DNA from 2 places in the Bradyrhizobium sp. AZCC 2230 genome. Region 1 is predicted to be linked to the other one. Evidence: riboswitches for the same ligand, from Rfam matches in the RefSeq annotation. Region 1 holds a riboswitch; the other holds the start of a gene.
The links. A riboswitch is a leader RNA that binds a small molecule or an ion and turns the genes downstream of it on or off. The one in region 1 is predicted to bind glycine.
Positions count from the first base shown of each region.

Region 1 (11,964 bases):
GCGCGAGGGTTCACGCTCACAAATGCGCTGTTTCACCTGCGCTCACTCCGAGGCACGCGGATATTCGGCGAAGTTGAGTCGGGAAGGTTGCTTCAAGGGTTAGCACATGGTCCGAAACCCGCGGTGGCGGGGCTGGACGATGAACTGCGGACAATCGACCTGGAGAATCATCGGGACCGGCACGTCGCTTTTCTGCGCAGCCGGTTGTCGCTGACCGAGTTCGGCAAGGCCGTTCTGGCCCATCAGGAAGATTTTAGCCGCTACAATCCGATCGACCGCTGGTGGGGCGGCACGCATCTGACCAGCGACCGACTGTGGCGCTACGGCGCTGTTCTGACGAAGCCTTGAGGTCGCCGGCATGACGCGGCTCATTGTCACGACAGACTCGGCCACCGCCGGCGCCATTCAACAGGCGGGCCTTGCTGATCGCGTGATTGCGATCGACCGCCGGCTGGTCTGGGGACCGTTGCCAACCGCTGCTGAGCGCGAGGCGTTCTTTGCACCACGCGCAACGCAGCCACATGGCGTTCATTGGCTCGACGATACGCCGCGCTGGCGGCTCGATGAATCGGGTGCGAAAGATCGCGGATTGATCGAATTGTTCGCGGAATGCGACTCGGTCGAACTGTGGATGGGGCCAGAGCCGAATGCGCAATTGCTTCTGCTCTGGTTGCTCGACTACTGCGGGAGTGGGAAATCGGCGGTTTCCAAGCTCGTCATGCGTCAGCTGGACCTCTCCGTTGGCGGCGTCGATGCCGAGCGACTTGCGACGCTCAACCCGCCGACCGTCAAGCTCACGCAAGATCACCTTGATCTGGCCGGCCGTGCGTGGCGCGCCTATCGCGCGCCGACGCCGCAAGACTGGTTTGATCTCCTCAAGGCAGATCTAAATCTGCTGCCGCAACTCGGTCAGTGTGTGCTGGGCGTGCTCGAAGAACTTCCGAATGTCACTACCGGTCTTGGAGCGATGGAAACGCGGATACTGGAGTTGATCGCACCAGGCGGCGTGCAACCCTTTGATGTCTTTCCGGGCGATCAGAAGCGCAATGAGCGGCGCATTTTTGGTTACTGGGAAGTCGGAGCGCTGCTCAATGGCCTCGCGCGCTGTCCAGTGCCGGCCCTATCCGGGCTGGAAGAAGCGCGTTCTCGCTCGACATGCACAACGATCCGCTCCGTCACGCACGGTACAAGCAGTCGCGTCTGTCGCTTACTCAACTCGGAAGGGCGGTGTTGGCAGGGGAAGAAGATTTCCTCCGTCACAACCCGATCCATCGCTGGTGGGGCAGCACGCTTCTGACCAACGAACGGCTGTGGCGATGGGATCGCGAAAGCCGATTGTTGGTTGCGCCGTAGCTACGCATTCAGTGCCGTAGGGTGGGCAAAGGCGCGTAAGCGCCGTGCCCACGATCTTTCAACGTGGCGAAAGGTGGTGGGCACGCTTCCGCCTTCGCTCTTCGAGCTACGGCGGACAAGTCGCTTTGCCCACCCTACGAGACCTCCGTCGCGTCCTACTCCGCGGCTTCCGCGTAATCGCTCACCGGCGGGCACGAGCACACCAGATTGCGGTCGCCATAGACGTTGTCGACGCGTCCCACGGGGCACCAATATTTGTCGGTGCGTGAGGAGCCCGCGGGGAAGCAGCCTTCAGAGCGGGTGTAAGCGCGCTTCCAGTCGTCATCGGCGATGTCGTGTACGGTGTGCGGGGCGTGGCGCAAGGGCGAGGCCTCGATCTTGAAGTGGCCGGCCTCGACTTCGGCGATTTCCTTGCGGATCGCGATCATGGCGTCACAGAAACGATCGAGCTCCGCCTTCGATTCCGACTCGGTCGGCTCGATCATCAGCGTGCCCGGCACCGGAAAGCTCATGGTCGGAGCATGGAAGCCGTAATCGATCAGGCGCTTTGCGATGTCGTCGACGGTGACGCCGGATGTCGTCTTCAGCGGACGGGGGTCGACGATGCACTCATGCGCGACGCGGCCCTTCTCGTTCTTGTAGAGCACCGGGAAGTGCGCATCGAGGCGTGCTGCGATGTAGTTGGCATTGAGGATCGCGATCTCGGTCGCGCGCTTCAATCCTTCGCCGCCCATCATCAAAATGTAGATGTAGGAGATGGTCAGGATCGACGCCGAGCCGAACGGTGCGGCCGAGACCGGGCCGACCGGGGCATCCGCGCTTGTCGCGGAATGGCGATTTTCAGGATGATTTGGAAGGAACGGCGCAAGATGCGCCTTGACGCCGATCGGGCCCATGCCGGGGCCGCCGCCGCCATGCGGGATGCAGAAGGTCTTGTGCAGATTGAGATGGCTGACATCGGCGCCGTAATCGCCGGGCCGGGACAGGCCGACCTGCGCGTTGAGGTTGGCGCCGTCGAGATACACCTGGCCGCCATGGCCATGCACGATGTCGCAGATTTCGCGGATGTGCTCCTCGAACACGCCATGCGTCGAGGGATAGGTGATCATGACCGCGGCGAGATCGTTCGAATGCTTCTCCGCCTTGACGCGGAGATCGTTGACGTCGACGTCGCCGTTGGCCTCGCAGGCGACCACCACCACGTCCATGCCGACCATCGCGGCCGAGGCCGGGTTGGTGCCGTGGGCGGAGGAGGGGATCAGGCAGATTTTCCGGTGCGTCTCGCCGCGCGCGGCGTGATAGCCGCGGATCGCAAGCAGGCCGGCATATTCACCCTGCGCGCCCGAGTTCGGCTGCAGCGAGATCGCGTCGTAGCCGGTGATGTCGCACAGCCATTTTTCAAGCCGCGCAAACAGCGCGTAATAGCCCTTGGCCTGCTCGCGCGGGGCGAACGGGTGGAGGCTACCGAACTCCGGCCAGGTCAGCGGCATCATCTCGGTGGTCGCGTTCAGCTTCATGGTGCAGGATCCGAGCGGAATCATCGCGCGGTCGAGCGCGAGGTCGCGATCGCTGAGCTTGCGCATGTAGCGCAGCATCTCGGTCTCCGAACGATGGGCGTGGAACACCGGATGGGTGAGGAACGCGGTGGTGCGCTTCAACGCCTCCGGCAGCGCCTCGCGCGTGGTGGCGTCGATCTCGGCGTAGGACAGCTGGCCGCCGAAGGCGCGCCAGACGGCTTCGACCGTCGCGGGCGTCGTGGTCTCGTCGAGCGCGATGCGGAGCGCGCTTTCACCGACGCCAAGATTGATTGTCTCGGCGGTGGCACGCGCGATGATCTCGGAGCGCCTGGCGCCGGCATCGACGCTGAGCGTATCGAAGAAGGTTTCGCTGGTCAGAGCAAAGCCGAGCTTGCGCAGGCCGGCCGCGAGCACGGCGGCGCGGCGGTGCACATTGCGCGCGATCTGCGTCAGCCCTTCGGGGCCGTGATAGGTCGCGTACATTGCCGCAATCACGGCGAGCAGCACCTGCGCGGTGCAAATGTTGGAGGTCGCCTTCTCGCGGCGGATGTGCTGCTCGCGGGTCTGCAGCGCGAGGCGATAGGCAGGCATCCCGCGGGAGTCGACGCTGAGACCGACGATGCGGCCGGGCAGCGAGCGCTTCAGCGCATCGCGCACCGCCATATAGGCCGCGTGCGGGCCACCGTAACCCATCGGCACGCCAAAGCGCTGCGCGGAGCCGATCGCGATGTCGGCGCCGAGCTCGCCGGGCGAGGCGATCAGCGTCAGTGCCAGCAGATCGGCGGCAACGATCGCGAGCGCGCCTTTGGCCTTCAGCGCCGCGATCGCGGGCCTGAGGTCGCGCACCGCACCGGATGAGCCCGGATATTGCAGCAGCGCGCCGAGCACGTCGGCCTTGTCAAGATCGGTGAGGGGGTCGCCGACGACCAGCGACCAGCCGAGCGGCTCGGCGCGGGTGCGCATCACAGCCAGCGTCTGCGGATGCACGTCCTTGTCGACGAAGAAGGCTTTTGCTTCGACCCGCGAATGCCGTTCGGCGAGCGCCATGGCTTCGGCTGCGGCAGTGGCCTCGTCGAGCAGCGAGGCGTTGGCGACGTCGAGCCCGGTGAGATCGCAGATCATGGTCTGGAAGTTGAACAGCGCTTCCAGCCGGCCCTGGCTGATCTCGGGCTGGTAGGGCGTATACGCGGTGTACCAGGCGGGGTTTTCGAGGATGTTGCGCTGGATCACCGCAGGCAAAATCGTGCCGGAATAGCCCTGGCCGATCAGCGAGGTGAAGACCTGGTTCTGGGCTGCGAGCTCGGCCATATGCGCGATCGCCTCGGTCTCGCTCAGCGGCTTGCCGAGATCGAGCGGCGCGGCCTGCCGGATCGAGGCCGGCAGCGTCTCTGACATCAACGCGTCGACGCTCTTGGCACCGACGGTTTCGAGCATTGCGGTGACATCGCGCGCCGACGGGCCGATGTGGCGGCGAACGAAAGTGGCGGTGTCGCCATTGGATTTGCGGTGCGCGGTCATCATGGGTCCTCGCTCAGGAGTTGCTGTCATCGCCCGCCTTGTGCGCATTGCGCACAGGGGCGGGCGATCCAGTACGCCGCGGCCTCTCGGTTCTAGCCGAAGCGGCTGCGTTTACTGGATGCCCCGCCTTCGCGGGGCATGACAGTGAGTATGGGGAGACGGTTCGGCTCATATCCTCACGCCGTATGGGCCTTGTAGGCGGCTTCATCCATGAGGCCGCCGAGCTCGCTCTTGTCGGCAATCTTGATCTTGAAGAACCAGGCCGCCGCTTGCGCGTCAGAGTTCACCAGCGCGGGCTCGGCGGCGAGTGCGTCGTTGGTCTCGAGCACGTCGCCCGAGATCGGCGCGTAGACGTCGGAGGCGGCCTTGACCGATTCCACGACGGCGGCGGCTTCGGCCTTCTTCAGGCTGCGGCCGACCTTGGGCAGTTCGACGAACACGACGTCGCCGAGCTGCGACTGCGCGTAATCCGTGATGCCGACGGTTGCGACATCGCCGTCGATCGCGAGCCATTCGTGGTCGGTGGTGTACAGCGTCGTGGTCATTGTCTGTTTCCTGAAGCGGTATGAAGTTGAGTTGAAAGCCGCGGGCTCGGTCTTAACCTCTCCCGTAGGGAGGTCGGATCGCATCGAAGATGCGATCCGGGTGAGGGGATCTGGTCTCACTGGGTGCCGCGGCCCCTCACCCGGATTGCACTGGACGATGCTGCGCATCGCCAGGCGCAATCCGACCTCTCCCCGCTGGGGAGAGGTGACCGTGGGGCTGCCAATTGTGCTCAATCTCATCATGCGTCAGCGTTTGTAGGTGTTTTTCACGAACGGCATGGCGGCGACGGTGAGGGCGAGACGTTGCCCGCGCACCTCGGCGAAGAGTTTTGTGCCGAGCGCGCTCAGGCCTGTGGGCACATAGCCCATCGCGACCGGCGCATTCAGGGTCGGGCCGAAACCGCCCGATGTGACCTTTCCGATCGGCTCGCCGCCCGCGCTGTCAGCGAACAGCAGCGCACCTTCGCGCACCGGCGCGCGGCCCTCAGTGCGCAGGCCGACGCGGCGGCGGGATGCACCGTGATCGAAATGAGCGAGGATCTTCTCGGCCCCGGGAAAGCCGCCGGCGCGGGCGCCACCGGTGCGGCGGCTCTTCTGCACCGACCATTCCAGCGCGGCCTCGACCGGCGTGGTTTCGGTGTCGATGTCGTGGCCGTAGAGGCAGAGCCCGGCTTCCAGCCGCAGGCTGTCGCGGGCGCCGAGACCGATCGGCATCACATCAGGATTTTCCAGCAGCGTCTTGGCGAGGCGTTCGGCGTCGCTAGCTGCCACCGAAATCTCAAAGCCGTCCTCGCCGGTATAGCCCGAACGCGAGACGAAACAGGCGAGGCCGGCAACCTGATGCGGGCCGGCGTCCATGAACTTCATGGCGGGGGCCTCTGCACACAATTTCGCCAGTGCTGACTCGGCCTTCGGGCCCTGCAGCGCGATCAGCGCGCGATCGGCGAGCGAATCGATGACGCAGGCGTCTGACAGATTCGTGCGCAGATGCGCCTCGTCCTCTTCCTTGCAGGCGGCGTTGACGACCAGGAACAAATGATCGCCGAAATTGGCGACCATCAGATCGTCGAGAAGGCCGCCATCCACATTGGTGAACTGGGCGTAGCGCTGCCGTCCCGGTGCAATCGCCAAAATATCCTGCGGCACCAGCCGCTCCAGCGCGCGGGCGGCGTCCTCGACCTTCCCCGACTTCGGCCGAAGGGCGATCTGGCCCATGTGGGAGACGTCGAACAGGCCGGCGGAGGAGCGGGTATGGAGGTGCTCTTTGAGCACGCCCGCGGGGTACTGCACGGGCATGTCATAGCCCGCGAACGGCACCATCTTGCCGCCAAGCGACACATGCAGGTCGTAAAGGGGGGTACGTCTAGGGGACTCTCGGTCGTCGCGCGCAAGCATCACGGGGCCCTCGGCGGTTCCCCGGAGACGATTCCCCGGCGGACACCAGTCGAAGCCCCATCTGTCGCTGTGCCTGAGAGTATTATCCCGTCGGCGGACGCAGTCCGGGCTTTAAGCCCGTCGGCGCCTCTTTCCAGATGTCGTCAAAGCCACGCGGTCCTTTTGCCTGAGAGTTTCCGGGGCGGTTGCTCCTTCGGCGCCGGCAGTGAAGCCGGTCTCTCCCGACGTGGCCGTACGATACAGATGGGTACAGACCACAGCCCGGCCAAGCCTGTCAACGCGCACCTGGCGGCTTTCAACGGGATTGCGCTGATACTGCAACCCTCTGATCTCCCTGCACAGTTTCTGGACAGCGAGACTGGCCTTGTCTAAAAGCGCTTTGGCCCGCAGATATCAGCCCAAATCACAGGTTTGGACGGCACGGAAGCGGGCCCAAGCACACCCGATTGGATGAACATGAGCGGCGTCAACGAGATCAGGTCGACCTTTCTGAACTTCTTTGCCGAGAACGGCCACGAGATCGTGTCGTCCTCGCCATTGGTGCCGCGCAACGACCCGACATTGATGTTCACCAATGCCGGCATGGTCCAGTTCAAGAACGTCTTCACCGGCGTCGAGAAGCGGCCCTATCAGCGCGCGACCACGTCGCAGAAATGCGTGCGCGCCGGCGGCAAGCACAATGACCTCGACAATGTCGGCTACACCGCGCGCCATCTCACCTTCTTCGAGATGCTCGGCAACTTCTCGTTCGGCGACTATTTCAAGGAGCGCGCGATCGAGCTGGCCTGGAAACTGATCACCAAGGAATACGGGCTCAAGAAAGACAAGCTGCTCGTCACCGTCTATCACACCGACGATGAGGCCGCCGATCTCTGGAAGAAGATCGCGGGCTTCTCCGACGACCGCATCATCCGCATCCCGACCTCGGACAATTTCTGGGCGATGGGCGACACCGGCCCGTGCGGCCCGTGCTCGGAGATCTTCATCGATCGCGGCGACCACATCTGGGGCGGCCCTCCGGGCTCTCCGGAGGAGGATGGTGACCGCTTCCTCGAATTCTGGAATCTCGTCTTCATGCAGTACGAGCAGGTGACGAAAGAGCAGCGCGTGGATCTGCCGCGTCCCTCGATCGACACCGGCATGGGCCTGGAGCGCATGGCCAGCATCATGCAGGGCGTCGACAGCGTGTTCGAGACCGATTTGTTCCGTCATTTGATCGACGCGACATCGTCCGCGCTGGGCCACGGGCCGAACGAGCAGACCGTCGCCTCGTTCCGCGTCATCGCCGACCATCTGCGCTCGTCTGCCTTCCTCGTCGCGGACGGCGTGCTGCCCTCGAACGAGGGCCGCGGCTATGTGCTGCGCCGGATCATGCGCCGCGCGATGCGCCATGCGCAGCTGCTGGGTGCGAAAGAGCCGCTGATGCATCGCCTGGTGTGGGCGCTGGTGCGCGAGATGGGCCAGGCCTATCCGGATTTGATGCGCGCGGAAAATCTGATCGAGGAAACGCTGCGGCTGGAAGAGACCCGCTTCCGCAAGACGCTGGTGCGCGGCCTTGCCATCCTCGACGAGAAGAGCGCGTCCCTGAAGAAGGGCGACATGTTCGACGGCGACGTCGCCTTCACGTTGTACGACACCTACGGCTTCCCGCTCGACCTGACCCAGGACGCGCTGAAGTCGCGCGGCATCGGTGTCGACCAGGCCTCCTTCACCGACGCGATGGAGCGCCAGAAGGCCAAGGCGCGCGAGTCCTGGAAGGGGTCTGGCGAGGCGGCCTCCGAGGCGATCTGGTTCCCGCTGCGCGAAAAGCTCGGGGCCACCGAATTTCTGGGCTACGAGACCGAGAGCGCCGAAGGCGTGGTGTCCGCGCTGGTGAAGGACGGCCAGGAAGTCGCCCACCTCAAGACCGGCGACACCGGCGCACTGCTGCTCAACCAGACGCCGTTCTATGCGGAGTCCGGCGGCCAGGTCGGCGACACCGGCGTGCTGACGGGTGAGGGCGGCATCAAGTTCCGCGTCACCGACACCCAGAAGAAGCTCGGCGATTTCTTCGTTCATGTGGGCACATTGGAGAGCGGCGAGCTGAAGGTCGGCACCGCGCTGCAGCTCGAGGTCGATCACGGCCGACGCTCCTCGATCCGTGCGCATCACTCGGCGACGCATCTCATTCATGAGGCGCTGCGCCAGGTGCTCGGCGATCACATCGCCCAGCGCGGCTCGATGGTCGCGCCGGACCGCCTGCGTTTCGACTTCGTGCATCCGAAGCCGATCACGGCGGAAGAGCTCGCCCGCGTCGAGGACATCGCCAACGACGTGGTGCTGGAGAACGACGAGGTCACGACCCGCGTCATGGGCGTCGACGAGGCCCGCGAGGCCGGGGCGCGCGCGCTGTTCGGCGAGAAATACGGCGACGAGGTTCGCGTCGTCTCGATGGGCAAGACCGCGCGCGAGCGTGGTGTCAACGCGCTCGGCTGGTCGGTCGAGCTCTGCGGCGGCACGCATGTCAGGCGTACCGGCGACATCGGCCTGATCACGTTGACCGGCGAGAGCGCGGTCGCCTCCGGCGTGCGCCGCATCGAGGCTTTGACCGGCAACTACGCGCGAAAACACGCCAACAAGACCATGGCGCTGGCGAAGACCGCGGCCAACGAACTGCGCACCTCGATCGACGACGTCCCGGCGCGCATCACCGCGCTGATGGAGGAGAGCAAGAAGCTCGAGCGCGAGCTCTCCGACGCCCGCAAGAAGCTCGCGATGGGCGGCGGTGCGTCTGCCGGTGATGGCGGAAATTCCAACGTCGTGGAGATCGGTGACGTCAAGTTCTACAAACTTCACGTGACGGGATTGCCGAGCGACGAACTCAAGTCTCTCGTCGATCAAGCCAAGGCAGAGATCAAGTCGGGTGTCGTCGCGGTTGCAAATACCACGGCTGACGGAAAAGCCAGCCTCGTTGTCGGCGTGACCAAGGATCTATCAGCCCGTTTCGACGCCGCAAGCCTTGTCAAGATTGGCGTGCCCGTCGTAGGCGGAAAGGGCGGCGGCGGTCGGCCTGAGATGGCGCAAGGCGGTGGGCCTGATGGGGCAAAGGCTCTGGACGCCCTGTCGGAGATCCAAAAAGCCATAGCCGGCGCGTAAAGCGCCGACCCGTGCGCCTAGTTCCTCAGCCCTTCTTCAGGAAAATATACTCGGCCGAGTAGGGCGCGCTTCTGAACTCGCCGGCCTTGTCGCAAGCGCCGTCGAGCTTGCCGCCATGGGTGTTGATGCGCTGGACCGTGGTGACCGGCGTCAGCACGCCACTGCCGCGGCGGGAGGCGACCTCCAGCTTCAGCCAGGCGATATCGGCCCCCGTTGCGCCGGGCGCATTGCCGATCGCCTTGCCCACGACGGCGCTGCCGTCGGCGTGCTCCCAGTTCGGCCCGGCATAGTGACGGCCGATGGTCTTGCCCTCGACAAGCAGCGTCGCGATTGGCTCGCGAAACGCCCAGGCGAGCTTGCCGTCGGCGCCGGCCTTGCACTCATAGACCTGCGCGCCCTCGGCGTGGACGCTGAGCACGACGCTCTCGCCGGCTGCGGCGATGGCGGCGGGCAGCGTCTCGGCGGCGGAGGCGGGCCCGGCCATAGCGGCGAGCAGCAGGCAGGGGATTGCGAACTTGGGGATGGACATGGGGGACCTCCACACATGGTATCAAAATGAATGGGCCGCGCCTGGGCGCGGCCCATAATGATGTCTAACCCCGATCGGGCGAAAATAATGCGCAGGCTTACGCCGCCAACGCTTTCGCGAGATTCTCCGCGACCTTGTCGAGGAAGCCGGTGGTCGACAGCCAGCGCTGGTCGGCGCCGACCAGCAGCGCAAGGTCCTTGGTCATGTAGCCTTCCTCGACGGTGTCGACGCAGACCTTCTCCAGCGTGGCGGCGAACTTGGCGAGTTCGGCGTTGTTGTCGAGCTTGGCGCGGTGCGACAGGCCGCGGGTCCAGGCGAAGATCGACGCGATCGAGTTGGTCGAGGTCTCCTTGCCCTTCTGGTGCTCGCGGTAGTGGCGCGTCACGGTGCCGTGAGCGGCTTCGGCTTCGACCGTCTTGCCGTCCGGGGTAAGCAGCACCGAGGTCATCAGGCCGAGCGAGCCGTAGCCCTGCGCGACGGTGTCGGACTGCACGTCGCCGTCGTAGTTCTTACAGGCCCAGACGTAACCGCCGGACCATTTCAGCGCCGAGGCGACCATGTCGTCGATCAGGCGGTGCTCGTAGGTCAGGCCCTTGGCCTCGAATTCGGTCTTGAACTCGCGGTCGTAGATGTCCTGGAAGATGTCCTTGAAGCGGCCGTCATAGACCTTCAGAATCGTGTTCTTGGTCGAGAGATAGACCGGGTAGTTGCGCAGCAGGCCGTAGTTCAGCGAGGCGCGGGCAAAGTCGATGATGGAATCGTCGAGATTGTACATCTCCATGGCGACGCCGGCGCCCGGAGCCTTGAACACTTCCTTCTCGATCACGGTGCCGTCCTCGCCGACGAACTTCATCGACAGGGTGCCCTTGCCCGGGAATTTGATGTCGGTGGCGCGGTACTGGTCGCCATAAGCGTGGCGGCCGATGATGATCGGCTTGGTCCAGCCGGGAACCAGGCGCGGCACGTTCTTGCAGATGATCGGCTCGCGGAAGATCACGCCGCCGAGGATGTTGCGGATGGTGCCGTTCGGCGACTTCCACATCTGCTTGAGGTTGAACTCCTTCACCCGGGCCTCGTCCGGGGTGATGGTGGCGCACTTGACGCCGACGCCGACCTTCTTGATCGCCTCGGCGGCGTCGATGGTCACCTGATCGTTGGTGTGGTCGCGGTACTCCATGCCCAGGTCGAAATACTGCAGCTCGACATCCAGGAACGGGTTGATCAGCTTGTCCTTGATGTACTGCCAGATGATCCGGGTCATCTCGTCGCCATCGAGTTCGACGACGGGATTGGATACCTTGATTTTTGCCATGATCGGAGAAGCCCTCTTGGGAACGGCGCCTTTTGACGGCCGCGGTGGAAATCTCCCGCGCTATAGCACCGCCCGGGGGCGGGCGGAAGCGGAGCGGTTATGCAGTTTCAGCCCATCTTTTCGCCGAGAACCGCCATTCCGAACGGGTCGGAATGACGGCTGTCGCACCCTGTTTGGGCACCTGTCCCGCGAGCCAACCGGCGCCGTTCAAGAACGCCTCTAGAAGGCGGCCTGCGTGGCCGTGCCGGCGACGATGTACCAGGTCACGAACAGGCCGGAGATCAGGGCGCCTGGAAGGCTCGATCCGGTTCGTCGCCAGGTGAAGGTCGCGATCACGGCGACGATCGCAAGCAGCGGCACAAACTGGATGGCGACGATGGTCGAGAGCGGCACGAAGCCGGGATCGGGGAGCGGGTTGAAAAGCTTTCCGGTCAGCCAGAGCGCGCCATATTGCAGGAGCAGCAGCACGATGAAGCCGAACGTCAGCGCCAGGGTATTGGTCAGATAGAGCGCGAGCCGCGGCGCCTCCATGGTCGAGAAATTCCGGTGCAGCACATGCAGCGCCACGACGAAAAACGCCGTGAACGGAATCAGGTAGATCAGGAAGATCACAAACTGCTTCGGGTTCATCAGCTTCAGGGCGATGATCCAGAAGCGGAA
Region 1 covers NZ_JAZHRS010000001.1:2,680,530-2,692,493, reverse strand. Annotated here, with positions in the region: gene V1280_RS13185 (hypothetical protein) at 1-348, shown strand, start outside; gene V1280_RS13180 (hypothetical protein) at 359-1,297, shown strand; gene gcvP (aminomethyl-transferring glycine dehydrogenase) at 1,509-4,388, opposite strand; gene gcvH (glycine cleavage system protein GcvH) at 4,565-4,933, opposite strand; gene gcvT (glycine cleavage system aminomethyltransferase GcvT) at 5,180-6,328, opposite strand; glycine riboswitch at 6,474-6,562, opposite strand; gene alaS (alanine--tRNA ligase) at 6,785-9,463, shown strand; gene V1280_RS13155 (DUF3455 domain-containing protein) at 9,489-9,992, opposite strand; gene V1280_RS13150 (NADP-dependent isocitrate dehydrogenase) at 10,090-11,304, opposite strand; gene V1280_RS13145 (alpha/beta hydrolase family protein) at 11,524-11,964, opposite strand, start outside.

Region 2 (11,964 bases), 160 kb from region 1:
GACGGTGTAGAAACGTTCGACGGGATAACGGGCGCCGCAGACGATCAGCACGACGAACAGGAACAATCCCTGCAAGGCCCATAGCGACGGCAGATCCGTGCCCATCGCGAGCGAGGTCAGCACCGGCAGGACGATGGTGCCGATGGCGCCGTAGAAGAGAAGCCGAAGGCCCGGGCTCATCGCGGCGAAGTCGGCCGGAAATTGCTTGAGGCGCGTGCCCGCGATGAGCACCCAGAGCCCGGCAGCGACGCTGATCGCCGCCATGAGTCCCAGCAGGAAGTTCGTCACGTCACCGAGCGAGCTGACGGCATTCCCGTTGGCGTGGTTCAGCGCGTAGGTGAAGGTCGATGCCCCCGTGGTCGCGAGCCAGTCAATGTGCGGCGACAGCACCGCGAGCCCGGCGACGACCGAAATCCAGGGCGACGCGGAGGTGAAATAGGCGCGCCGCGCCGGATGCGCCAGCGCGGCGAATGCAAAGCTCGTGACCAGGAAGATCGAGTAATATTTTCCGACCATGGCGAGCGCCGTGCTGCATCCAAACGCAACCGCCCAGACGGCGGACCTGGTTTCGAACGCGCGCAGAAAGCACCATGTGGCGAGCGGCCAGAGCGCGAGCAGCACGGCATTGGCGTTGAAGCGCTGGGCGTGGAATTGATAGGCCGGCGTCAGCATCAGGAGCAGCAGCACCAGGATGCGCTTGTGCCCGGACACGAATTGCCGCGCGACGCAATCGACGAAGACCAGGGCGAAGCCCGCGTTCACCATCGCCATCAGCTGCAGCGACCAGTCGCTGAGCGGAAAGACGGAGGTCCAGCTGGCTGCGATCCAGCCCATCAGCGGCGGATGCTTGTGATAGCCGAAGGCGAAATTACGTCCCAGCGTCCAGGCCTCGAGCGTATCGGGATGCAGGCCGCCGCCGGCATAGGCGATGGCCAGATACAGCGTCCAGACCGCGACGAAGCACGCAATGAGAAGCGGCACGGCCCAGCCGGCCTCCACGCCATCCAGCCAGCGCAGCAGCGGCCGCCGCCAGCGCGCCGGCGCGCGATCCGACCGTTCGGCCATCGCCTGGAGTGCAAAATCGATCGGCAAGGGAATCAAATCAACGGATTCAAATCGGCGGGAGGAAAGCAATGAGCGAAGACAAACCATCTAGTTCAGATCGGAAACAAATAGCAATGATCGGAGTCTGGAAGACTTAAAAGCTCCCGGGCTTTCGCCGACACGGGACCGCCAAAACACAACGGCGCCGCTGATGACAGCGGCGCCGTGTGATGATCGGGACGAAAGGAGCAGGACGCACCTTTCCCCTGTTCAGACTTGTCCTACTCGGATTTGTCGATATTCCAGAACACCGGGGTGGCCGGGCCGTCGATCACGCCGGAGAGCGACTTCCGCCATGCGGTCGGCGCCTGATACTGGCCGAGCGGGACGTAGAGCACCTGGTCGTAGGTCTCCTTCTGGATCTCGGTCGCGATCTTCTTCTGATCCTCCGCCGAGGCCGCGCGAACGAAGGCGTCCTTGAGCTGCTCGACCTTGGCGTCCTCCGCCCAGCCGAACCAGCCGCCCTTCTTGCCTTGGCCACCGACCGCGACGTTGGAGATCGGATTGACCACGTCGGCGCTGACCCAGTTTGTGATGAACATGTTCCAGCCGCCCTCCTTCGGGGACTTCTGGCTGGCGCGCCGGCTCACCACCGTCTGCCAGTCGGTCGCCTGCAGATCGACCTTGAAGCCGGCTTCGCGCAGTTGCTGGGCCACCACGATCGGTTGAGCCTTCAGCGTCAGCACGTCGCCCGGCGCCATGAGCACGACCGGTGTCCCGTCGTAACCGGACTCGGCGAGCGCCTTCCTGGCCGCAGCAATGTCGCCGCCCTTCGCGAGGGTCTCGCCGCCGATCTCTGTCGCGAACGGCGTGTCGCAGATGAAGACCGCGGCGCAAGTCTTGTAGTATTTCGGATTGCCGATCAGCGCATCGAGCACGTCCTTCTGGTTGACCGCCAGCAGTGCTGCGCGGCGGACCTTGACGTTGTCGAATGGCGGATGGAGGAAATTCATCCGCGCGCCCGTCTGGAAACCGAACTTGTTCAGGATCTCGAGTTTGAGCTCCTTGTCGGCTTCGATGGTGGGCAACATTTCGAAGGCGGGATTTTCCATGAAATCGATGTCGCCCGACTGCAGCGCGTTCAACGCTGTCTGCGCGTCCGGCATGGTGATCCATTCGACGCGATCGACTTTCACCACCTTGCCGCCGGCGGTCCAGCTCGCCGGCTCCTTGCGCGGCAAATAGTCGGTGTTCTTGACGTAGACCGACTTCACCCCAGGCTGGAATTCAGCCTGCACGAACTTGAAGGGCCCGGAGCCGATCTGCTCGGGGATCTGCTTCTCCGGCGGCGTCTCGGCGAGACGCTTCGGCATCATGAAAGCGACCCGCGAGGACGGCTTGCCGATCGATTCCAGCACGAGGCCGTAGGGTTCCCTGAGCTTCAGCGTGATAGTCTTGGGATCGGTCGCCTCGATGCTCGCGGTGAACAGCATCAGCTGCTGCCCCATGCCGTCGACAGCGGCCCAGCGCTTCAGGGACGCAACGCAATCTTCTGCAGTGACCGCTGTACCGTCATGCCACTTCAGACCGTCGCGCAGCGTGAAGGTGTAGGTCAGCTTGTCGTCGGAAATTGTCCAGTCCGCCATCTGCGGCTGGATCTTGAAATTCGAATCCGTCGCGATCAGCGTGTCGTAGACCATGTACCCATGATCACGCGCGATATAGGCGCTGGTGAAGATCGGATCGAGGATGCGCAGATCCGAATGCATCACGGCGCTAATGGTCTTGCCTGCGGCAAGAACTGGCGAGGCCAGTGCCGAAAGCGCCACGACCGACATCGCAAGTGTGGAGGCGAACGCCCGACGCCCCCGGCGCATGAGTTGGAACATTAAAGTTCTCCTGACGAGTTCTGCGACGAATTCTGCTGACGAGCTCTCCTGGCGAGAAGCGCCGCTGATGACAGCGGCGCCGCGTGATGATCGGGACGGAAGGCGCGCGAACGCGCCTTCCCTGACTAGGACTTGGCCTTACTCGGACTTGTCGATGTTCCAGAACACCGGGGTCGCCGGGCCGTCGAGCACGCCGGAGAGCGACTTCCGCCATGCGCTCGGCGCCAGATACTGGCCGAGCGGCACGTAGATCACCTGGTCATAGGCTTCCTTCTGGATCTCGGTCGCGATCTTCTTCTGATCGTCGAGCGAGGCCGCGCGGACGAAGTCGTCCTTGAGCTTCTCGATCTTGGCGTCTTCCGCCCAGCCGAACCAGCCGCCCTTCTTGCCCTGGCCGCCGATCGAGAGATTCGAGATCGGGTTGGACACGTCGGCGCTGACCCAGTTGGTGAAGAACATGTTCCAGCCGCCCTCCTTCGGGGGCTTCTGACTGGCTCTGCGGCTCACCACCGTCTGCCAGTCGGTCGCCTGCGCATCGACCTTGAAGCCGGCTTCGCGGAGCAGCTGCACCGCAACCGTCGGCTGCGCCTTCAGCGTGACGACGTCGCCGGGCACCATGACCACGACGGGCGTGCCGTCATAGCCGGACTCGGCGAGCGCCTTCTTGGCATCCGCCATGCCGTTGCCCTTGACCAGCGTCTCGGAGCCGACATCGGTCGCGAACGGCGTGTCGCAGACGAAGAAGGCGCCGCAGATCTTGTAGTATTTCGGGTTGCCGACCAGCGCGTCGAGCACGTCCTTCTGGTTCATCGCCAGGAAGGCCGCACGACGGATCTTCGGATTGTCGAAGGGCGGAAAGAGGAAGTTCATGCGACCGAGCGTCTGGTAGCCGAACTTGTTCAGCGTCTCGACCTTGAGGTCGGCATTGGCTTCAAGCACCGGCAGCAGATCCCACGGCGGCACTTCCATGAAGTCGATGTCGCCCGACTGCAGCGCGTTCACCGCGGTCTGCGCGTCCGGCATGGTGATCCATTCGACGCGGTCGACCTTCACCACCTTGCCGCCGGCAGTCCAGCTCGCCGGCTCCTTGCGCGGCAAATAGTCGGTGTTCTTGACGTAGACCGCCTTCACGCCGGGCTGGAATTCGCCCTGCACGAACTTGAACGGACCGGAGCCGATCTGTTCGGGGATCTGCTTGTCCGGCGGCGTCTCGGCGAGGCGCTTCGGCATCATGAAGGGCACGCGCGAGGACGGCTTGCCGATCGAATCCAGCACGAGGCCGTAGGGTTCCTTCAGCTTCAGCGTGATGGTCTTGGCGTCGGTCGCCTCGATGCTGGCCGTGAAGGTCATCATCTGCTGGCCCATGCCGTCGACGGCGGCCCAGCGCTTCAGCGAGGCGACGCAGTCTTCCGCCGTCACCGGCGCGCCGTCATGCCACTTCAGGCCGTCGCGCAGCGTGAAGGTGTAGGTGAGCTTGTCGTCGGAGATCTTCCAGTCCGCCATCTGCGGCTGGATCTTGAAGTTCGCATCCGTCGTGATCAGCGTATCGTAGACCATGTAGCCATGGTCACGCGTGATGTAGGCGGTGGTGAAGATCGGATCGATGATGCGCAGATCCGAATGCATCACCGCGGTGATGGTCTTGCCGGCCGCAAATACCGGCGATGCCATCGCCGTCGAGAGCGCGACGACCGACAGCGCAAGTGTGGAGGCGAACGCGCGTCGCCCCCGGCGCATCAAGCTCAACATAAAAGTTTCTCCTGACGTGAAACTGGTCAAAGGCAGGTTATTGGTTGAGCATTCGGTTCGTTCCTTAGGCGAACTAACCTCATGCAATGCCTTTATCTTTTCGAGACTTGCAGACAGTGTTGAGCGCGTCAATCCGCTTTCGGTGCAAGCCCTTGCGGCGCATGGACGGGCTCTACAACGATCGGTTTGGCTCTACAACTCTCCCCGCTTGTCCTGCCTGCGCTGATGCAATGCGCATTCCATCTTTCGAAGCTTGAGAGACATTAAGATGAATCCAGCCAATCTTCCCTTCGATTCCGAGACAATGCTCGAGGGCCTGCGCACCTGGGTGGAATGCGAGAGCCCGACCTGGGACGCGAGTGCGGTCAACCGCATGCTTGATATCGCAGCGCGGGATATGGCGATCATGGGTGCGACCATCGAGCGCATCGGCGGCCGTCAGGGCTTCGGCGGCGTCATCCGCGCGCGCTTCCCGCATCCGAAGCAGGGCGAGCCGGGCATTCTGATCGCCGGGCACATGGATACCGTCCACCCGGTCGGCACCATCGAGAAACTGAAATGGCGCCGCGAGGGCAACAAGTGCTACGGCCCCGGCATCTACGACATGAAGGGCGGCAACTACCTCTCGCTGGAAGCGATCCGGCAGCTGGCGCGCGCGTCCTTCACCACGCCCTTGCCGATCACCATCCTGTTCACGCCGGACGAGGAAGTCGGCACGCCGTCGACGCGCGACATCATCGAGGCGGAAGCCGCGCGCAACAAATATGTGCTGGTGCCCGAGCCTGGCCGCGCCGACAACGGCGTCACCACCGGACGTTACGCCATCGCGCGATTCAATCTTGAAGCGACGGGACGGCCGAGCCACGCCGGCGCGACATTGTCGGCGGGACGCTCGGCCATCCGCGAGATGGCGCGGCAGATTCTCGCAATTGACGCGATGACCACCGACGACTGCACCTTCTCGGTCGGCGTCGTGCATGGCGGACAATGGGTCAATTGCGTTGCGACCACCGCCACCGGCGAAGCGCTCTCCATGGCCAAGCGCCAGGCCGATCTCGACCGCGGCGTCGAGCGAATGCTGGCGCTGTCGGGTACGGCAAACGACGTGACCTTCAAGGTGACGCGCGGCGTGACGCGGCCGGTGTGGGAGCCGGATGCCGGCACCATGGCGCTTTATGAGAAGGCGCGCGGCATCGCCAAATCTCTCGGCGCGGAATTGCCGCATGCGAGTTCCGGCGGCGGATCCGACGGCAACTTTACGGGCGCGATGGGCATCCCGACGCTCGATGGCCTCGGCGTGCGCGGCGGTAATGGCCACACGCTCGAGGAGTTCATCGAGGTCGAGAGCCTGGTCGAACGCGGGCGCCTGATGGCGGGACTGCTGGCAACGCTGGAGTAATTGAATCAACTTCGCACTGCACAATGCGTTGGCAGTCGCGGGTGAAATTTAGCCTTGTCTAAAAATGAGGCGCATCGTACTGCTCGATGGTCCACGCGACGATGCGGGAGAGATCGCAACGAGGGCATCCAGCTTTCGTTGCGGCGCCGACGGAGCAACCGCCCCGGAAACTCTCAGGCAAAAGGACTGTATCGTCAGGACGATCTGGAGAGAGACGGCACGATTTGAAAATCGTGACGTCCACCGAAGGGGATAGTCCACGAAGACCTCGCGAGGTCTCTGTCGGATCAAGCTCTCAGGTAACCGTGACAGATGGGGCGCCGCCAACGGCTTTCGGGCCGGCGGTTAGCCGACTCTAACTCACGGGAGCCCCGAACCTATCATGACCCATATCGCCATCATCGGCGCCGGCATCACCGGCGTAACGACTGCCTATGCCCTGCTCGAACGCGGCTACAAAGTGACGGTGCTCGACAAGCATCGCTACGCCGCGATGGAGACCTCGTTTGCGAACGGCGGACAGCTCTCCGCAAGCAATGCCGAAGTGTGGAACAGCACCGCGACGATCCTGAAAGGCTTGCGCTGGATGTTCCGGCGCGATGCGCCGCTGCTGATGAACCCGCGGCCGAACTGGCACAAATATTCGTGGATGAGCGAGTTCGTCGCCAACATCGGCAACTACCGCGCCAACACGATTCTGACCACGCGGCTAGCGATCGAAGCCCGCAAGCACCTGTTCGAGATCGCGACGCGCGAAGGCATCGACTTCGATCTCGAACGCCGCGGCATCCTCCACATCTATCACGACAAAAAGGGTTTTGAGTCCGGCCTGCGCGTCAATGCGCTGCTGCAGGAAGGTGGCCTCGATCGGCGGCCGGTGACGCCGGAGGAAATCCGCACGATCGAGCCGACGCTGCGCAAGGATTATTACGGCGGCTTCTACACGCCGTCGGATGCGACCGGCGACATCCACAAGTTCACGCGCGGGCTGGCGGACGCCTGCAAACGTCGCGGCGCAAGCGTCATCCATGAGGCGAATATCGATTCGATCGCCCCTGCTGGCGCAAGCTTCGTGATCGGTTGGGCCGACCGTTCCGCGAGCGACGCTGTCGCGTCCGCGCGTGGCATGCTGAAGGTCGATGGCGTCGTGGTGTGCGCTGGCGTGGCCAGCCGTCACTTCGCCGCCCTCCTCGACGATCGCGTGAATGTCTATCCGGTGAAGGGCTATTCGATCACTGTGCAGCTCGACACCGCCGAAAGCCGCAACGCGACGCCGACCGTCAGCCTGCTCGACGAGGCCGCCAAGATCGTCACCAGCCGGCTCGGCGCCGATCGTTTTCGTGTGGCCGGCACGGCCGAGTTCAACGACTTCAACCGCGACATCCGAGCCGACCGCGTGCAGCCGCTGGTCGACTGGGTGCGCAGCAATTTTCCGGCGGTCGAGACCTCTCGCATTATTCCGTGGGCCGGGCTGCGGCCGATGATGCCGAACATGATGCCGGTGGTGCGCGCGGGCCGGATGCCCGGCGTGTTCTTCAACACCGGCCACGGCCATCTCGGCTGGACGCTGTCGGCCGCGACTGCGCAGATGATTGCCGGAACCATCGACGGCTGGCGCGGGCTCAACGCGCCGCCGACCGCCCCCTCATTTCGGGGAGAACTTGCGGTTGAGCGCGAGATGCGCCGTGCATCCTGAGTGGTTGCAAATCGATGCGGGGCGGCCCCTTGCGACCGCCCTGCCCTTGGCACACAATTTGCCCCAACAGGGCGGTCTCCGGCCGGCTTTTCCAGCCCGAGCGACAGGCGCGCATGATAGACACGATCGAATCCATGGGGGCCTCAAGACCCCACAAGTTCCGCAGCCGGAGATAGGTGCATGCTAGGTTATCTCATTCGCCGCGTTCTGGCTGCGGTGCCCGTGATGGGTGTCGTGGCGCTGTTCGTGTTCCTGCTGCTGCGGCTGACTCCCGGCGACCCGGCCGCGATTCTCGCCGGCGACAATGCGACGCCGGAGCGGCTCGAGCGCATCCGCGAGTCGTTGGGCCTCAACGAACCCCTGATCGTGCAGTTCATCACCTGGGTCGGCAAGCTGCTGCACGGCGATCTCGGCACGTCGCTCATCTCCAATTTGCCGGTCATGAAGATGATCGGCCAGCGCGTCGAGCCGTCGATCTCGATCGCGCTATCGACCATCATCCTCGCCGTTGTCGTCGCCGTGCCGTTAGGGGTGATTGCAGCTTGGAAGCACGGCACCTGGATCGACCGTTTCGTGATGGGCCTCTCCGTGCTCGGCTTCTCGGTGCCGGTGTTCGTGGTCGGCTATGTCCTGATCGAGGTGTTTGCGATCGACCTGCGCTGGGTGCCGGTGCAGGGCTTCAAGAGCATCTCGGGCGGCTTCGGAGCGTTCTTCGAGCGCATCATCCTGCCGACCTGCGCACTCTCCTTCATCTACGTTGCGCTGATCGCGCGCATGACGCGCGCGGCGATGCTGGATGTGCTGGGCGAAGATTACGTGCGAACGGCGCGCGCCAAGGGCATCAACGAGGTCGCGGTGATGATGCGGCACGCGCTGCGCAACGCCGCCGTGCCCGTGATCACCGTGATCGGCACCGGCTTTGCGCTCCTGATCTCCGGCGTCGTCGTCACCGAGAGCGTGTTCAACATCCCCGGCATCGGCCGCCTCACCGTGGATGCGGTGCTGGCGCGCGACTATCCGGTGATCCAGGCGATGATCCTGCTGACCTCGCTGATCTACGTCGTCGTCAATCTCCTGATCGACGTCGCCTACACGCTGCTCGATCCCCGGATCCGGTACTGAGGCAAGGACAACACCAAAAATGTCAGTCGATACCCTTCCCCAGTCGTCCATTCCGATCACGTCGCCGCTGCGGCCGCGTTTCGGCTTCCTCACCTCGACACCGATCATCGCCACGGCGACGGTGTTGCTCGCACTGATCGTGCTGATCTCGATCCTGGCGCCGCTGATTGCGCCGCATGATCCGATCCAGCTTGCGCCGTCACTGCGGCTCAAGCCCTCCTCGGCGCAATTCCTGCTCGGCACCGACGCCTACGGCCGCGACCTGCTGTCGCGCGTCATCTATGGCGGCCGCATCTCGCTCCTGATCGGCATCGGCTCGGCGATCCTCTCGATCGTCATTGGTCTTGCGATCGGTCTCGTCTCCGGCTTCTTCAAGTTGATCGATTCCGTGCTGATGCGCGTCATGGACGGCCTGATGGCGATGCCGAGCATTTTGCTCGCCATCGCCGTGGTCTCGCTGTCCGGCGCCAGCATCTGGACCGTGCTGGTTGCCATCACCATTCCTGAGATCCCGCGCGTGGCGCGCCTGGTGCGCTCAGTCGTGCTGTCCGCCCGTGAAGAGCCTTACGTCGAAGCCGCAATCTCGGTCGGCTCGTCGCTACCAAAAATCATGTGGCGGCATCTGATGCCGAACACGATCGCACCGCTGATCGTCCAGGGCACCTATGTCTGCGCCTCCGCGATCCTCACCGAGGCCATCCTCTCCTTCCTCGGCGCCGGCATCTCGCCGGAGACGCCGACCTGGGGCAACATCATGGCCGAGGGCCGCCAGTATTTTCAGCTCAAGCCGACGCTGATCTTCTGGCCGGGCCTGCTGCTCTCGATCGCCATCCTCAGCATCAATCTGATCGGCGACGCCGCCCGCGACGCGCTCGATCCCCGCATGAAGCAGCGGGAGGGCAAGTGATGACCGACCAAGTGATGACCAACCCGGTTCTCGACATCAACAACCTCGTCGTCTCCGTCGGCAAGAAGCCGGGGGGACCAAAGATCATCGACGGCATCTCGATCCAGGTCCACCAGGGCGAGACGTTGTGCCTCGTCGGCGAAAGCGGCTCGGGCAAGTCGGTGACCTCGCTCACCACGATGGGCTTGCTGCCGAAGGGCACGCTGGTTCCAACGAGCGGCAGTGTGAAGCTCGTCGGCGAGGAGATCCTCACCGCGACCGACCGCCGCCTGCGCCAGCTGCGCGCAACGCAGATGGCGATGATTTTCCAGGAGCCGATGACCGCGCTCAATCCGGTCGTGCACGTCGGCCGCCAGATCGACGAAGTCTTGCGCGCCCACACCGATCTCGATGCCAGGGCACGCAAGAAGCGCATCCTCGACATGATGGAGCAGGTGCGCCTGCCCCAGGTCGAGCGCATCTTCGCCTCCTACCCGCACCGTCTCTCCGGCGGCCAGCGTCAGCGCATCATGATTGCGATGGCGCTGGTGCTGGAGCCGAAGCTGCTGATTGCCGACGAGCCGACCACCGCGCTCGACGTCACCACGCAGAAGCAGATTTTGACCCTGATCCGCGACCTCCAACGCGATCACGGCACCGCCGTGCTGTTCATTACCCACGACATGGGCGTGGTCGCCGAGATCGCGGACCGCGTGGCCGTGATGCGGCAGGGCCGTCTGGTTGAAACCGGCCCGCTCGACACCGTGCTGCGCAATCCCACGATGGAATACACCCGCAACCTGCTCTCTGCGGTGCCGAGCCTGGTGCCGCGCACGGCACGGCCCGAGACCAAGGAACCGGTGGTGCTGGAAGCCAACGAGCTCAGCAAGGTCTACAAGGAGCGCGCGTTCTTCGGCAAAGGCCGCGAGGTCGTTGCCGCCGACAAGGTGACGCTGACGCTGCGCAAGGGCCGTACGCTCGGCATCGTCGGCGAGAGCGGCTCGGGCAAGTCGACGGTTGCGCGCTGCATCGTTCGCCTGATCGATCCGACCTCCGGCGGCGTGCGGCTGGCCGGCCGCGAGATCTCGGACATCTCGCGCCGCCTGCTGCAGCCGCACCGGCAGAAGATCCAGATCGTGTTCCAGGATCCCTACCGCTCGCTCAATCCGCGCGTCACCGTCGGCGAGAGCATCGCGGAAGGCCCGATCAACTACGGCACCTCGCATGCCGATGCGATGAAGCGGGCGCGCGAGCTGCTCGAGCTGGTCGGCCTGCCGGCCGATGCCGTCTCGCGCTATCCGCACCAGTTCTCCGGCGGCCAGCGCCAGCGCATCGCGATTGCGCGGGCGCTCGCGCTCGATCCCGATGTGCTGGTCGCGGACGAAGCGGTCTCCGCGCTCGACGTCTCCGTGCAGGCACAGGTGCTGGAACTGCTCGATGAGATCCAGAAGCGGCTCGGTATCGCCATCCTGTTCATCACCCACGATCTGCGCGTCGCAGCCCAAATCTGCGACGAGGTCGTGGTGATGCAGCACGGCCGCGTCGTCGAACAGGGCCCGGCCGCCGAAGTGCTGACCCATCCGCAGGAGGCCTATACGCGGGCCCTGCTCGAAGCCGCGCCGGGCCGCGGCTGGGACTTTGCGAATTTCCGGCCGGTGTCGGAGGGCATGGCGGCGACGGCGTAGCAACACCCACCGGTGTCGTCCCGGCGAACGCCTGGACCCATACCGCGGAATATATCGACCGCGCGTGGTGCTAATCGCGAACGACCAATCTTCGCCAAACTCCTCCCTGGGGTTATGGGTCCCGGCGCCTGTGCGCAATTGCGCACTAGGCCGGGACGACACCGAGGATTTGGAAGCGCCTTCTCAAACAACACGCATCCGCAGCATGCCCAAAAACGATCTGACCCTATGCGCGGCGACATGGGCTCCTCGCTTGCTCTCGCCGCAGCGCCATGGCTAATTTCGCGCACTTTCAATCGCTGGACTTGCATGATGACACGTATCGCCGTCGGCGGCTTCCTGCACGAGACCAACACCTTCGCTCCGACGAAGGCGACGTTCGCGGACTTCCAGCATGGCGGCGGCTGGCCGGCGATGACGCAAGGCGCCAACGTGCTGAAGGTAATGCGGCGCATCAATGTTGGGCTGGCCGGTTTCGTCGACAGCGCTGAGGC
Region 2 covers NZ_JAZHRS010000001.1:2,517,006-2,528,969, forward strand. Annotated here, with positions in the region: gene V1280_RS12340 (glycosyltransferase family 39 protein) at 1-1,065, opposite strand, end outside; gene V1280_RS12345 (ABC transporter substrate-binding protein) at 1,326-2,933, opposite strand; gene V1280_RS12350 (ABC transporter substrate-binding protein) at 3,072-4,682, opposite strand; gene V1280_RS12355 (M20/M25/M40 family metallo-hydrolase) at 4,951-6,081, shown strand; glycine riboswitch at 6,176-6,280, shown strand; glycine riboswitch at 6,284-6,395, shown strand; gene V1280_RS12360 (D-amino acid dehydrogenase) at 6,464-7,777, shown strand; gene V1280_RS12365 (ABC transporter permease) at 7,958-8,899, shown strand; gene V1280_RS12370 (ABC transporter permease) at 8,919-9,806, shown strand; gene V1280_RS12375 (ABC transporter ATP-binding protein) at 9,821-11,470, shown strand; gene V1280_RS12380 (M81 family metallopeptidase) at 11,783-11,964, shown strand, end outside.
Region 2: another riboswitch for glycine. It lies ahead of V1280_RS12360 (D-amino acid dehydrogenase); the one in region 1 lies ahead of gcvT (glycine cleavage system aminomethyltransferase GcvT).